DNA from 2 places in the Leptolyngbya sp. AN02str genome. Region 1 is predicted to be linked to the other one. Evidence: predicted binding sites of a transcription regulator. Region 1 holds the regulator's gene; the other holds the start of a gene.
What was found. Region 1 encodes HrcA, which represses chaperone genes, less so after heat shock. Its sites were predicted from a motif close to ANTTAGCACTCNNNANTNNNGAGTGCTAANT; they were not measured.
Positions count from the first base shown of each region.

Region 1 (6,790 bases):
TAGAGCTGCTTCAACATTTTGAAGAAGCGAGCTGAAGAAGTGGGCAAAAGAAAGAACAGAAGCTACAGCCCCTCTAAAGGAACTCCTAAAAATCGTGCCAACTCAGCACCTTGGTTTTCTAGCTGAGATAATGGCAACGGTTGACCCACTCGAGTAAGCGGCAGCTCTCCTTTCCCCTTGACTCGTAAGTACAGTGCCCGCCGAGGATTCAACCCATCCTTAATTGCAACCCGAATGGCTTGCACATCCTCAATTTTGTGCGTTACTTCAATCTTGCGATTTTTACCTGGAAAGCCCCGGCGAAAGACCTTTGCAGTCCCCGAATTCTTGTCAAACTCGTTGAATCCGCCACCTACATCCCACAAAATCACCAGCCATAAATAAGCTGCGAGCAGGGAACCGGCAACTCCATAGAACCCCATCGCAATACCCTGAGGCACAAAAATCAGCTGAGTCGGATCGGAAAAGGGCAAAAAATTAACCTTGGTGTAGCTCGAAATACTCGCTAACAGAAACCCAACGCCACCAACCGAAATAACCATTGCCCACCAATAGTTGCTGAATCGGCGCGAGCCCAAAACAGGCTGCCGTAGGACGCGATTATCCGTTGATGTAACAGAAGTGGACATAGGACAAATCTTAGATATCAAAACGTCAGAGTTAACAAGCTGTAGTGAACAGCAACGATGCGTGAATGACCTCTAAGCTATTCAATCGCAAACACAGCACTACATATATAGATCGTATAGATGACATGGCCGCAAGCCTTGCCACAGCACTGCAAAACCACCTGAACAAGCCAGAAGCGAGCATCAATCCTAGTCCTATCCTCGCCTAGATTGACACCAATTGCGTCAAGAACCTGCAATCTCTCAGCTTTAACCTGTAACCCAAGCTCCTAAAATGGCTGCAAAACCTTGAGAATGCATCAGAATGCATCTCCTTCCGCAGGTTCGCTCTAGGGCCAAATTACTGAGAAATTACGTATCAGATTGTAAAAAAAATCGTATGTCCCTATCATATACAAGTAATAAGCTCTTCTTGGTAAGGCGTATCTCCCGAACAAGGTACGCATCCATGCACCTTCAAGCCTCGTTCTTGCCGGGTGCATTGGCCAAGCTCAGTGCAAATCCTCCCATTGAGCCAACGTCAATTTGACGGCCTTTGGTTCGTATAATCGGGAAAATCAAAGCCATATTAACGAGGATATGAAATGACCATAGCAATGGGACGAGCGCAAGCCAATCGAGGATGGTTCGACGTCCTCGATGACTGGCTAAAGCGCGACCGATTCGTCTTCGTGGGGTGGTCTGGCATTCTGCTGTTCCCTTGTGCCTACTTGGCCTTGGGCGGCTGGCTTACCGGCACCACCTTCGTCACCTCGTGGTACACCCACGGGTTGGCATCTTCCTACTTGGAAGGCTGTAACTTCTTGACTGTTGCCGTATCGACCCCTCCCAACAGCTTGGGACACTCCCTGCTGTTTTTGTGGGGACCCGAAGCTCAGTGGGACTTCACCCGCTGGTGTCAACTCGGCGGTTTGTGGGCATTTGTGGCCCTGCACGGCGCCTTTGCGCTGATTGGCTTCATGCTGCGTCAGTTTGAGATTGCACGCTTGGTGGGCATCCGTCCCTACAATGCGATCGCCTTCTCAGGGCCAATTGCCGTATTTGTGAGCGTGTTTTTGCTGTACCCATTGGGACAGTCAGGATGGTTTTTTGCACCCAGCTTTGGGGTGGCAGCCATCTTCCGTTTCATCTTGTTTGTGCAAGGGTTCCACAACTTTACCCTCAACCCCTTCCACATGATGGGAGTGGCTGGCATTTTGGGTGGTGCACTGCTGTGCGCGATTCACGGAGCGACCGTGGAGAACACCCTGTTCCAGGATGGGGACAAAGCCAACACCTTCCGCGCGTTCAACCCGACCCAGTCGGAAGAGACCTATTCGATGGTCACCGCGAACCGATTCTGGTCACAGATATTCGGGATTGCGTTTTCGAACAAGCGGTGGCTGCACTTCTTCATGCTGTTTGTGCCAGTGATGGGTTTGTGGATGGCGAGCATTGGGATTGCCGGGTTGGCCTTGAACCTGCGGGCGTATGACTTTGTGTCGCAGGAATTGCGCGCGGCAGAGGACCCCGAGTTTGAGACCTTCTACACGAAGAACATCCTGCTGAACGAGGGCATCCGGGCTTGGATGGCACCTCAAGACCAGCCTCACGAAAGCTTTGTATTCCCTGAAGAGGTACTGCCACGTGGTAACGCTCTCTAATAATTATGTCGCTGGAAATCGCGACCAGGAGTCCTCGGGCTTCGCGTGGTGGGCTGGTAATGCCCGCCTCATCAACCTGTCCGGCAAGCTGCTGGGTGCTCACGTAGCCCACGCTGGTTTGATTGTTTTCTGGGCAGGCGCGATGACTCTGTTCGAAGTCGCACACTTTGTTCCTGAAAAGCCCATGTATGAGCAGGGCTTGATTCTTCTGCCTCACTTGGCAACCCTTGGTTTGGGTGTGGGTCCCGGTGGTGAAGTCGTGGATGTTTTCCCCTACTTTGTCGTCGGTGTGTTGCACCTGATCTCGTCTGCCGTCCTTGGTTTAGGCGGTATCTATCACGCTGTTCGTGGTCCCGATACGTTGGAGGAGTACTCCAGCTTCTTCGGCTACGACTGGAAAGACAAGAATCAGATGACCAACATCATTGGTTATCATTTGATTCTTCTAGGCGTTGGTGCATTCTTGCTCGTGTTCAAGGCCATGTTCTTTGGCGGTGTGTATGACACCTGGGCACCGGGCGGTGGCGACGTGCGCGTCATTACTAACCCAACTCTCAACCCTGTTACCATCTTTGGCTATCTGTTGAAAGCCCCCTTCGGTGGTGAAGGCTGGATCATCAGCGTCAACAGCATGGAAGACATCATTGGTGGTCACATCTGGGTTGGCTTTATCTGCATTGCTGGCGGTATCTGGCACATCCTCACTAAGCCCTTTGGCTGGGTGCGTCGTGCCTTTATCTGGTCTGGTGAAGCTTATCTTTCCTACAGTTTGGGCGCTTTGTCCCTCATGGGCTTTGTTGCCTCTGTGATGGTGTGGTATAACAACACCGCTTATCCCAGCGAATTTTATGGTCCTACCGGTCCTGAAGCGTCTCAGGCTCAAGCCCTGACCTTCTTGATTCGTGACCAGCGCCTGGGTGCAAACGTCGGTTCTGCTCAAGGTCCTACTGGTTTGGGTAAATACCTGATGCGCTCTCCCACGGGTGAGATCATCTTTGGTGGTGAAACCATGCGCTTTTGGGACTTCCAAGGTCCTTGGTTGGAGCCTTTGCGTGGACCCAACGGTTTGGATCTGGACAAGATTAAGAACGACATTCAGCCTTGGCAAGCTCGCCGTGCTGCTGAGTACATGACTCATGCTCCTCTGGGTTCGTTGAACTCTGTGGGTGGTGTGGCCACTGAAATTAACTCAGTGAACTTCGTGTCTCCTCGGGCATGGCTGGCAACGTCTCACTTTGTGTTGGGCTTCTTCTTCCTGGTAGGTCACCTGTGGCACGCGGGTCGTGCTCGGGCTGCTGCTGCCGGTTTTGAGAAGGGGATCGATCGTGAGACCGAACCTGTATTGGCAATGCCTGATCTTGACTAATCACAGCTTGGCTTCACGCTAGGGAAAAAGGCCCCAATGGGGGCCTTTTTTCATCTAGCTGTTTGCCTTGAGAGGGTGCTGTGGGAGCGATCGCCCAAAGGCAAGTTGGGTAGCTAGCAAACCGTCAATCTGTAGTGAGAGGAACAGTAGTAAAGTGAAGTTACACAACATCGAAATTTGAATTCAGCTATGCAATGGACCCCAGAAGCAAAAGCGAAACTGAATAACATCCCCTTTTTTGTGCGGGCGCAGGCCAAAATCCGAATTGAGCAAATGGCACGCGATTTCGAACAGCCAACCATTACAGAAGAATTGGTTGAACAAGCTCGACAGGAAATTGGTCAGTAGGTTTGTCCGAACGACTTTCTAAGAATTTTTGCTAAATTGGGTTGCCTCTAATACAAAAACGTTTCCCCAAAAACTTGTGAGTTTGTTGAATCCCTAAAACATGAAACCAGAGTTTGCAGAGATCACAGTTCAAAACCTAGCGCAACGGATGGTTGAGGCTGATGCTCAGCTTCAGCTCATTGATGTACGAGAGCCTGAAGAGTTGGCTGTTGCAAAACTTGATGGGTTCTTGAACTTGCCACTGAGCCAGTATGGCGAATGGGCGTCTCAAATTCACACGCATCTAGACCCTACCGCTGAAACCATTGTGTTATGCCATCACGGCATGCGTTCGGCTCAGATGTGCCAATGGCTTGTGAGCCAGGGCTTTACTCATGTGCAAAACGTGGTGGGTGGAATTGATGCTTACTCAGCTTGTGTAGATTCCGCAGTGCCCAGGTATTAGACACTACGAATGGACAATCCCTGTCAGGCTAAATTACGATCAGGCCAATAGGTTTTAGAAAGTTTTTATTTTGGTTACGATGCCGATTCAAATTTCGCTTAACAATCGACAACAGCAAGTGCTAGGGGCGACCGTTCGCCAATACATTGCAACGGCGCGCCCAGTCGGTTCCGAAGCTTTGGTGGATGGGTTTCAGCCTCGGGTCAGCCCTGCAACGATTCGCAATGTGATGGGGTATTTAGAAAAGGCCGGGCTGCTGTATCAACCGCATACATCCGCAGGCCGGGTTCCCTCGGATTCTGGGTATCGTGTCTATGTGGATCAACTCATAATCCCCTCTGAGCAATTGGCAAAACAGGCCGATCGGTTATTGTCCAATCGCTTGGATGTTGAGGGCTGGACGGTGGAGGCCATGCTGCATGGGGCAGCTCAGATCCTCTCTACGCTCAGCGGTTACATTTCGCTGGTTACGATGCCTCTGGTGAGTAAGGCTGTGTTGCGGCATTTGCAGCTTGTGCAAACCGATCCTAGCCGCGTGATGCTCATTGTGGTGTTGGATTCTTATGAAACCCATTCAACATTGTTTGACTTGCCTCCTGTGCCGTCGGGAGAATCTGCTGATGCGGAGTTGCTCGATCGTGAGCTTCAGATTTTATCCAACTTTTTGACCCAGCACTTGAAGGGGCGATCGCTTGGGGATATTGCTACCCTGGATTGGAGCGATCTCGGTCGTAAGTTTGATCGGTACGCAGACTTGCTGCAAGACTCACTGCTCGATCTCAACCAGCGCACTAAGAGCACCGTATCTTCCCAGATGTTTATTACTGGTGTGGCGGAAGTGATGAAGCGCCAGCCGGAGTTTTCCGAAATCCAGCAAGTGCAAACGCTCATGCAGCTTTTGGAATCGGAGCGTGAGCAACTGTGGTCGCTTATTTTTGATTCAACCGAGCTGGAGGCCGGTGAACGACGGGTAACGGTTCGCATTGGTGCCGAAAATCCGCTAGAGCCAATGAAAACCTGTACTCTTGTGTCGGCAACGTATCAGCGAGGTTCTGCCACCTTTGGTAGTGTGAGTATGCTGGGGCCAACTCGCATGGTGTACGAAAATGCGATCGCCCTTGTGGAAGCGACCGCCGATTATCTGTCGGAAGCATTAAGCTAACAAACCCTTGGGGTTTACTCAAGGGTTGAGTACAAATCTTGGTCGCAAATTTCCAATGGCTCATTGGAGGCTTTTCGGCAGAGTGAATGCTTCTGATGCGGCTTGTCTTGCTGGCATGCTTGCATTCTGCTCTCTGAACTATCCATGATGGGTGTAGAAGGTGCTTAATCGGTCAACGCGCAAGCCCTAGCGATAAGATTTGGAAGGATTAATTTTTTCGGACGATTTACATGACGTATTGTCTGGGTATTGTAACCAGTGATGGATTGGTTCTCGCAGCAGATTCACGAACCAACGCCGGGGTTGACTATATTTCAACCTATCGCAAGCTGTACAACTTTTCTAAACTGGGGCAGCGCACTCTGTTGCTGTGTACGTCAGGCAACTTGGCGATTACTCAATCGGTTGTCCATGCGTTGCAGCGCGACTTGAAGGCAGACGCTGATGAAACGCTGCATACGTTACCGACCATGTATGATGTGGCCTGCTATGTGGGAAGCAAGATTCGCGAAGCTGTAGCTCGTGAGCGCCCTTGGCTAGAGAAGGATCGCATCGACTTTAGCTGCAACTGTTTGCTTGGCGGTCAGTTGATGGGAGACGAACCTGAGCTATTTTTGATCTACACCCAAGGTAATTGCATCCAAGCAACCCGCGAGACTCCCTTTTTGCAAATTGGTGAAACCAAGTACGGCAAGCCAATTTTGGATCGAATTCTGAACTACGAAACACTCGTCGAGGATGCGGCGAAGTGCGCTTTGCTATCAATCGACTCCACGATGAAGTCCAACATATCGGTTGGGCCACCAATTGATTTGATTATGTACAAGGCGAACTCCTTTGAGGTGTCTCATCAGCTTCAGCTGCGGGTGGGCGATCGCTACTTGGTGGAGATTCGTAAGCGCTGGGAGGTGGCCCTTCGCGACGCGTTTAACCACATGCCGGATATTGATTGGGAATGCCACATGCACCAACCGCAGGACGAAGTGTATTTGGATTAACATTCAATCTAGTTGCTAACTAGATGATTTGCGATCGCGCGATCGCTTCCAAATCCATAACCCAAACCCAACAACAATGGCGACCGCAATAATCTTGGAAACTGGCCCCAAATATTGCTCGACTTGCTCGTAGTTATCACCTAAAACATAGCCTACAACCGTTAGCAGCGTCGTCCACAGCACCGTTCCAATCGTGGAA
Region 1 is NZ_JBNXVR010000009.1:105,560-112,349, forward strand. It holds gene ACQ4M4_RS09280 (photosystem I assembly protein Ycf4) at 63-629, opposite strand; gene psbD (photosystem II D2 protein (photosystem q(a) protein)) at 1,214-2,272, shown strand; gene psbC (photosystem II reaction center protein CP43) at 2,256-3,638, shown strand; gene ACQ4M4_RS09295 (PCP reductase family protein) at 3,828-3,986, shown strand; gene ACQ4M4_RS09300 (rhodanese-like domain-containing protein) at 4,087-4,431, shown strand; gene hrcA (heat-inducible transcriptional repressor HrcA) at 4,511-5,593, shown strand; gene ACQ4M4_RS09310 (peptidase) at 5,824-6,591, shown strand; gene ACQ4M4_RS09315 (DedA family protein) at 6,607-6,790, opposite strand, start outside.

Region 2 (6,790 bases), on a different contig from region 1:
GGTAATCGTTTTCACCGATTGAGCTTGCAGATTCGACAGGCGTTCAATCGTGAGAATGTTGGCAATAAACACCCCAACGCCGACTGCCACAATCAAGTCCACCAGCACGGTCAACAGCATTACGCCGTACATAATGACCGTACCCTTGACCGACACCCGATGTGCCCGCTTGAGGAAGCTCCAATCCAAAATGTCAATCCCCACTTTAAGGGCAATCCCGGCCAGAACCGCCATGGGAATGCTTTGAGTGAGCGGAGCAGCGACCAGCACCACCAGCAAGAGCAAAATGGCGCGAGTCAAGCCCGATAGTGCGGTTTTGGCTCCAGACTGAATGTTGACCACCGTGCCCATCGTGGCTCCAGCCCCAGGCAAGCCGCCACACAGCCCAGATACTAGGTTGGCAATTCCCTGGCCGATCAACTCTTTGTTGGAATTGTGCTGAGTGCGGGTCACGCTATCGGCAATCACCGCTGTTAACAGCGTATCAATACAGCCCAACATGCCCAGCATGACCCCATCCACGAGCATGCGGGTCATCAGCCCAGCCGAAAAGGTCGGCATTTGCAGCGTAGGAAGCTGCATGGGAATGGCTCCAATCCGACGGATATCAACATCCGAGAACAGAAAGACAGAAACCACGGTTCCGATGACCAATGCCACCAGTTGAGGCGGAACAATGCGTCGTGCTCGCTTGGGCATCAAAAAGATAATGGCCACCGTTAGCACTCCCAAAGTCAGCTCGGCTGGGTTGGTATTGCTGATGAGCGTGGGGAGCGATCGCAGCGTTCCTAACACACCGCCACTCGGACTGGTTTGCCCCAGAAATGGCGCTACTTGGAGCAGGATGAGGATCACGCCAATCCCTGACATGAAGCCAGAAATCACGCTATAGGGCATGAGGGTGATGTACTTCCCCAGGCGGAATACCCCAAACAAAATTTGAAATACTCCGGCCAGCATCACCACCGTAAAGGCCATGGCTAAGCCATTTCGGGGATCGCTAGCGGTCATCTCTGCAACGATCGCCGTCATGACCACAGTCATAGGGCCAGTGGGTTCTGAAATGAGAGTGGGTGTGCCACCAAATAGTGCGGCAAAAAAGCCAACACAAATTGCCCCATACAAACCAGCCACTGGGCCTGCCCCAGAAGCCACACCAAACGCTAAGGCCAACGGCAGCGAGACAATCGCTGCCGTGACGCCCCCAAAGATGTCGCCCCTGAGGTTGCGACCATGAATATGGTTTAGAAACTGCATCGGAGTATTTTGCCTTTATATGAGATAAATTCTATGTAGCCTAAGTAAATCATCAAGCAAAGTCTATGTGAAATTGGTTTCATCTATGCTGCGCCCAAGAAAAACCTTGGGCAGGCTGGCTTAACTCGGCAGGGTCAGCAATGGGCGATCGCTCTACTACTGAATGATCCCAGGCTTCAGGCGGGCTGAGCCTTAGGGAAGATGACCCATTTAGGGGCGAACAGGTGGGCCTGAACCGAATCAATACCAGTAGATACCAGTTTGTTAACAGGGGTTGAATGCGGATGGCGATCGCTCCCTTTGTGTAGGAGTGATCCCGACTTTGCCACGCTGAAGCGAAAACGGTTCGCTGAGGCTGATACAATCCTCCTGGCTTAAGTGCGATAGAGTCAATACAGAATCTTGAAGTTCTAGTACACCTGACCTGTTATGGCAGACGTTTCTGCGCCAGATTCCCATGTGCAAGGCAATTTGTTGGGTGACTTGCCTGAGCGGTTGATCAAGCACGACGTGCGCTACGCTGAGCACCGCGCCGTGGAACGTAGCCTGCTCACGCCCATGATGCGGCACTATGCTGACCTCAAGGATGAGTATCCTCATGCGCTGCTGCTGTACCGGGTGGGAGATTTTTTTGAAACTTTTTTTCAGGATGCGATTACGGTTGCTCGGGAACTAGAGCTAGTACTCACCAGTAAAGATGCAGGAAAAGAGGTGGGCCGTGTTCCGCTAGCGGGCATTCCTCACCATGCGCTGGAGCGCTATTGTGCGCTGCTGGTGGAGCGGGGCTTTGCTGTTGCCATTTGCGACCAAACCGAAGATGCTGCCGATGTGCAGGGTCGCCTGGTACAGCGAGAGGTGACGCGAGTCATTACTCCTGGCACTATTTTGGAAGAGGGCATGCTGAATGCCCGTCGCAACAACTATTTAGCCGCGGTGGTAATTGCTGGAAATCATTGGGGTTTAGCGATCGCCGATGTCTCTACAGGGGAATTTCTCACCACGCAGTCCGCCGATTTGGAGCAATTGGCTCAGGAACTGCTGCGGTTGCACCCTTCAGAAATTTTGATCCCGACCAATGCACCAGACTTGGGATCGCTGCTGCGTCCGGGCGATCGCTCAGATCAACTGCCGGCCTGTTTGCCGACGCAGTTTTGCTATACGTTGCGATCCCAGGCTCCGTTCATTCAGGCCGAGGCTCGGCAGCGCCTGCTGGAACGGTTTCGGGTGCGATCGCTAGAGGGCATGGGCTGCGAGCAGTTGCCCCTGGCGGTGCGGGCGGCGGGGGGGCTGCTGCAATACATTGAAGACACCTCCGAACGGGTGACGGGCCATCATCGGGATGCCCCAATTCCTAGGGTGCCCCTGCAGCTGCTGTGTACCTACACCCTGAGCGAATATCTGGTGCTGGATCACCAAACGCGGCGGAATTTGGAAATTACGCAAACTCAGCGCGACGGTACGTTTCATGGATCGCTGCTGTGGGCGCTGGATCGCACCGTGACGGCGATGGGTGGGCGGGCCTTGCGCCGCTGGCTGCTGCAACCTCTGCTGGACATGATCCGCATTCGCGATCGCCAGGAAACGGTACAGGAACTCGTGAGCCAGGGCAATCTGCGCCAAACCTTGCAGCAATTGCTGAAGCAAATCTACGACCTGGAACGACTGACGGGCCGGGCCGGATCGGGCACCGCCAACGCGCGGGATTTGGTGGCGCTGGCGGATTCTCTGACACGGCTACCAGATTTGGCGCGACTGGTGGCCCAGGCCAAGTCTCCCTTCTTGACGGCGCTGCAAACGGTGCCGCCCGATCTGGAGCAGTTGGGATATCGGCTTAAGGCCCATTTGGTGGAGCATCCACCGCTGTATCTGACCGAGGGCAATATCATTCGTGATGGCATTCATCCCCAGCTCGATAGCCTGCGTCAACAGCTCGATGCCGACCAGCAGTGGATTGCTCAGTTGGAAAGTCGGGAGCGCGATCGCACAGGCATTTCTACCCTGAAGGTGGGCTATACCAAAGCATTTGGCTATTACATCAGCATCTCGCGCAGCAAGTCCACCACCTTGCCCGAGGGCTACACCCGCAAGCAAACCCTCACCAATGAGGAGCGCTACATCACCTTTGACCTGAAGGAGAAAGAAAACGCCATTCTGACGGCGCGGGAAGCCATTAACAAGCTGGAGTATGAGGTTTTCTCGACATTGCGGGATGAGGTGTCTAGCTTTGCGGAGCCGATTCGAACGGTGGCTGGGGCGATCGCCAGCGTCGATGTGTTGTGCTCCATGGCGGAAGTGGCCGTCTACCAAAACTATGGCTGCCCTACCATTACCGAATCGCGCCAAATCGAGATTGTAGACGGGCGGCATCCGGTGGTGGAGCAGTCGCTTCCGGCGGGGTTCTTTGTGCCGAACGGGGCTGCATTGGGCAGTGCCGATGCACTCGCGACTGGCAAAGCGATAGATGAGGCGACAGATGGAGCGACGGATGAGGTCGTAGAGGGAATGGAGGGCGATCGCTCTCCCGACCTGATTATTTTGACGGGGCCAAACGCCAGCGGCAAAAGCTGTTATCTGCGGCAGATTGGGCTGATTCAGCTTATGGCGCAAGTGGGTAGTTTTGTTCCGGCTCGGTCGGCGACGTTGGGCGTGTGCGATCGCATCTTTACGCGAGTGGGTGCGGTGGATGACCTAGCCACGGGCCAATCCACCTTCATGGTGGAAATGAACGAAACCGCCAATATCCTGAACCACGCAACGGCGCGATCGCTCGTCTTGCTTGATGAGATTGGGCGCGGCACCGCTACTTTTGACGGGCTTTCCATTGCCTGGGCGGTTGCGGAACATTTGGCGACCGAGGTGCAGTCCCGCACCATTTTTGCCACCCACTACCACGAGCTGAACGAGCTGGCCTCCATTCTGCCGAATATTGCCAACTACCAGGTGGTCGTCAAGGAAATGCCGGATCAGATTATCTTTCTCCACCAAGTGCGGCCTGGTGGGGCTGATAAGTCCTACGGCATTGAAGCAGGGCGACTGGCAGGTTTGCCTCCGTCTGTGATTGATCGTGCCAAGCAAGTTATGAGCCAAATCGAGCAACATTCCCGCATTGCCGTAGGGTTGCGCAACAGTGGACAAACCAACGGTCACGGCTCTGCCAAAGCCCGAAAGCGGCACCGCCTAGCAGAAGCAACCCCAACCGAACAGCTCGATATTTTTCATGGATAACCCAAAGAACAAGCAGCCTTTCCTGGGTTGACGTGATGAGATGGAGGAGACGCCCCAAAAGCCAAACCATTAAGGGAGGTGTGAAATCCTTATGGAAAAAGCGTTGTAGCGATCGCGCGTTCTCCAGTTCAGGTTTGGCGATGCATCAGTTCGGGAAACCGTACCGTCAAAAAAGTTGCTGTTTGATCCATCCCTCCGGTAAATTAGCACTCAGGAGTTGAGAGTGCTAACTCCCTCGCGAGTGAGTTACGGGTTGTAAGTTCACACGCGAGCGCAATGGGTTGACCCAATGGGTGCTGTTGCAGTGTCTCCTAGTTTTGCAACTGGCAACCGTTCACGGCTCTCCCAATTGCAGCTCTACGGTTTTTCCCAACTAGACTATTTAGCATATCTGGAGAGATGTTATGGCTGCTGTATCTCTGAGTGTTTCAACGGTGAAGCCACTTGGCGATCGCGTGTTCGTGAAAGTGAGCGCGTCTGAAGAAAAAACCGCGGGTGGCATCTTGTTGCCCGACTCGGCGAAAGAAAAGCCCCAGGTTGGCGAAGTGGTGCAGGTTGGCCCTGGCCGTCGCAACGATGATGGCTCCCGCCAAGAGCTAGAAATCAAGATCGGCGACAAAGTGCTGTACTCCAAGTACGCCGGAACCGACATTAAGCTGGGTACCGATGAGTACGTGCTGCTGTCTGAGAAGGACATTTTGGCCGTTGTTTCCTAATTTTGGATGTTCGATTTTGGATGTTTGAGTCTGAATTCAGGGCTAAACCCAAAATCGCCAACCTCAAATCTCAAGCTTCATCTAACACCACATCTAAATTTCACTGAGACATTATGGCTAAGCGCATCATTTACAACGAAAATGCTCGTCGTGCTCTGGAAAAAGGTATCGACATTTTGGCAGAAGCCGTTGCCGTAACTTTGGGTCCCAAAGGCCGCAACGTTGTGCTAGAGAAGAAGTTCGGCGCTCCCCAAATTGTGAATGACGGGGTCACCATTGCCAAAGAAATTGAACTGGAAGACCACATTGAAAACACCGGCGTTTCGCTGATTCGTCAGGCTGCTTCTAAGACCAACGACGCAGCAGGCGACGGTACCACCACCGCAACCGTGCTGGCTCACGCCATGGTGAAAGAAGGTCTGCGTAACGTGGCTGCTGGTGCCAATGCCATCTCCCTGAAGCGCGGTATCGACAAGGGAACGGCCTTCTTGGTAGAGCGCATTGCCGAGCATGCTCGTCCTGTGGAAGATTCCAAGGCGATCGCTCAGGTAGGCTCCATTTCTGCCGGTAATGACGAAGAAGTGGGTGCCATGATTGCCGAGGCCATGGACAAAGTGGGTCGCGAAGGCGTGATCTCGCTGGAAGAAGGCAAGTCCATGACTACCGAACTGGAAGTCACCGAGGGGATGCGCTTTGATAAGGGCTATATCTCTCCATACTTCGCCACCGACACCGAGCGCATGGAAGCCGTGTTGGATGAGCCTTTCATCCTGATCACCGACAAGAAGATCGCTCTGGTACAAGACTTGGTGCCCGTGCTGGAGCAAGTGGCTCGCTCGGGTCGTCCTCTGCTGATCATTGCAGAAGACATTGAGAAAGAAGCCCTGGCAACCCTGGTGGTGAACAAGCTGCGCGGTGTGCTGAACGTGGCTGCTGTGAAGGCTCCTGGCTTTGGCGATCGCCGTAAGGCCATGCTGGAAGATATCGCGGTGCTGACGGGTGGTCAGGTCATCAGCGAAGACACCGGCCTCAAGCTCGACAACACCAAGCTCGACATGCTAGGCAAGGCTCGTCGTCTTACCATCACCAAAGACACCACCACCATCGTGGCCGAGGGCAACGAAGCTCAGGTGAAGGCTCGCTGCGAGCAAATCCGCCGTCAAATCGAAGAAACCGATTCTTCTTACGACAAGGAAAAACTCCAAGAGCGCTTGGCCAAGCTCTCTGGCGGTGTGGCTGTGGTGAAAGTGGGTGCCGCAACCGAAACCGAAATGAAGGATCGCAAACTGCGCCTGGAAGACGCGATCAACGCTACCAAGGCGGCTGTGGAAGAAGGGATCGTTCCCGGTGGCGGTACCACCTTGGCACACCTCGGTCCTCAGTTGGAAGAGTGGGCCAATGGCAACCTCTCTGCTGAAGAGCTAACCGGTGCCCTAATCGTGGCTCGTGCCTTGGCTGCTCCCTTAAAGCGCATTGCCGAAAACGCTGGCCAAAACGGTGCCGTGATCGCTGAGCGTGTGAAAGAGAAGGACTTCAACGTAGGTTACGACGCTGCCAAGGGCAACTTCGTTGACATGTTTGAAGCTGGTATC
Region 2 is NZ_JBNXVR010000028.1:23,831-30,620, forward strand. It holds gene bicA (bicarbonate transporter BicA) at 1-1,257, opposite strand, end outside; gene mutS (DNA mismatch repair protein MutS) at 1,687-4,482, shown strand; gene groES (co-chaperone GroES) at 4,887-5,198, shown strand; gene groL (chaperonin GroEL) at 5,312-6,790, shown strand, end outside.
Region 2: groES (co-chaperone GroES) is a predicted target of HrcA. The motif match lies at 4,684-4,714, and genes of this name have one in related genera.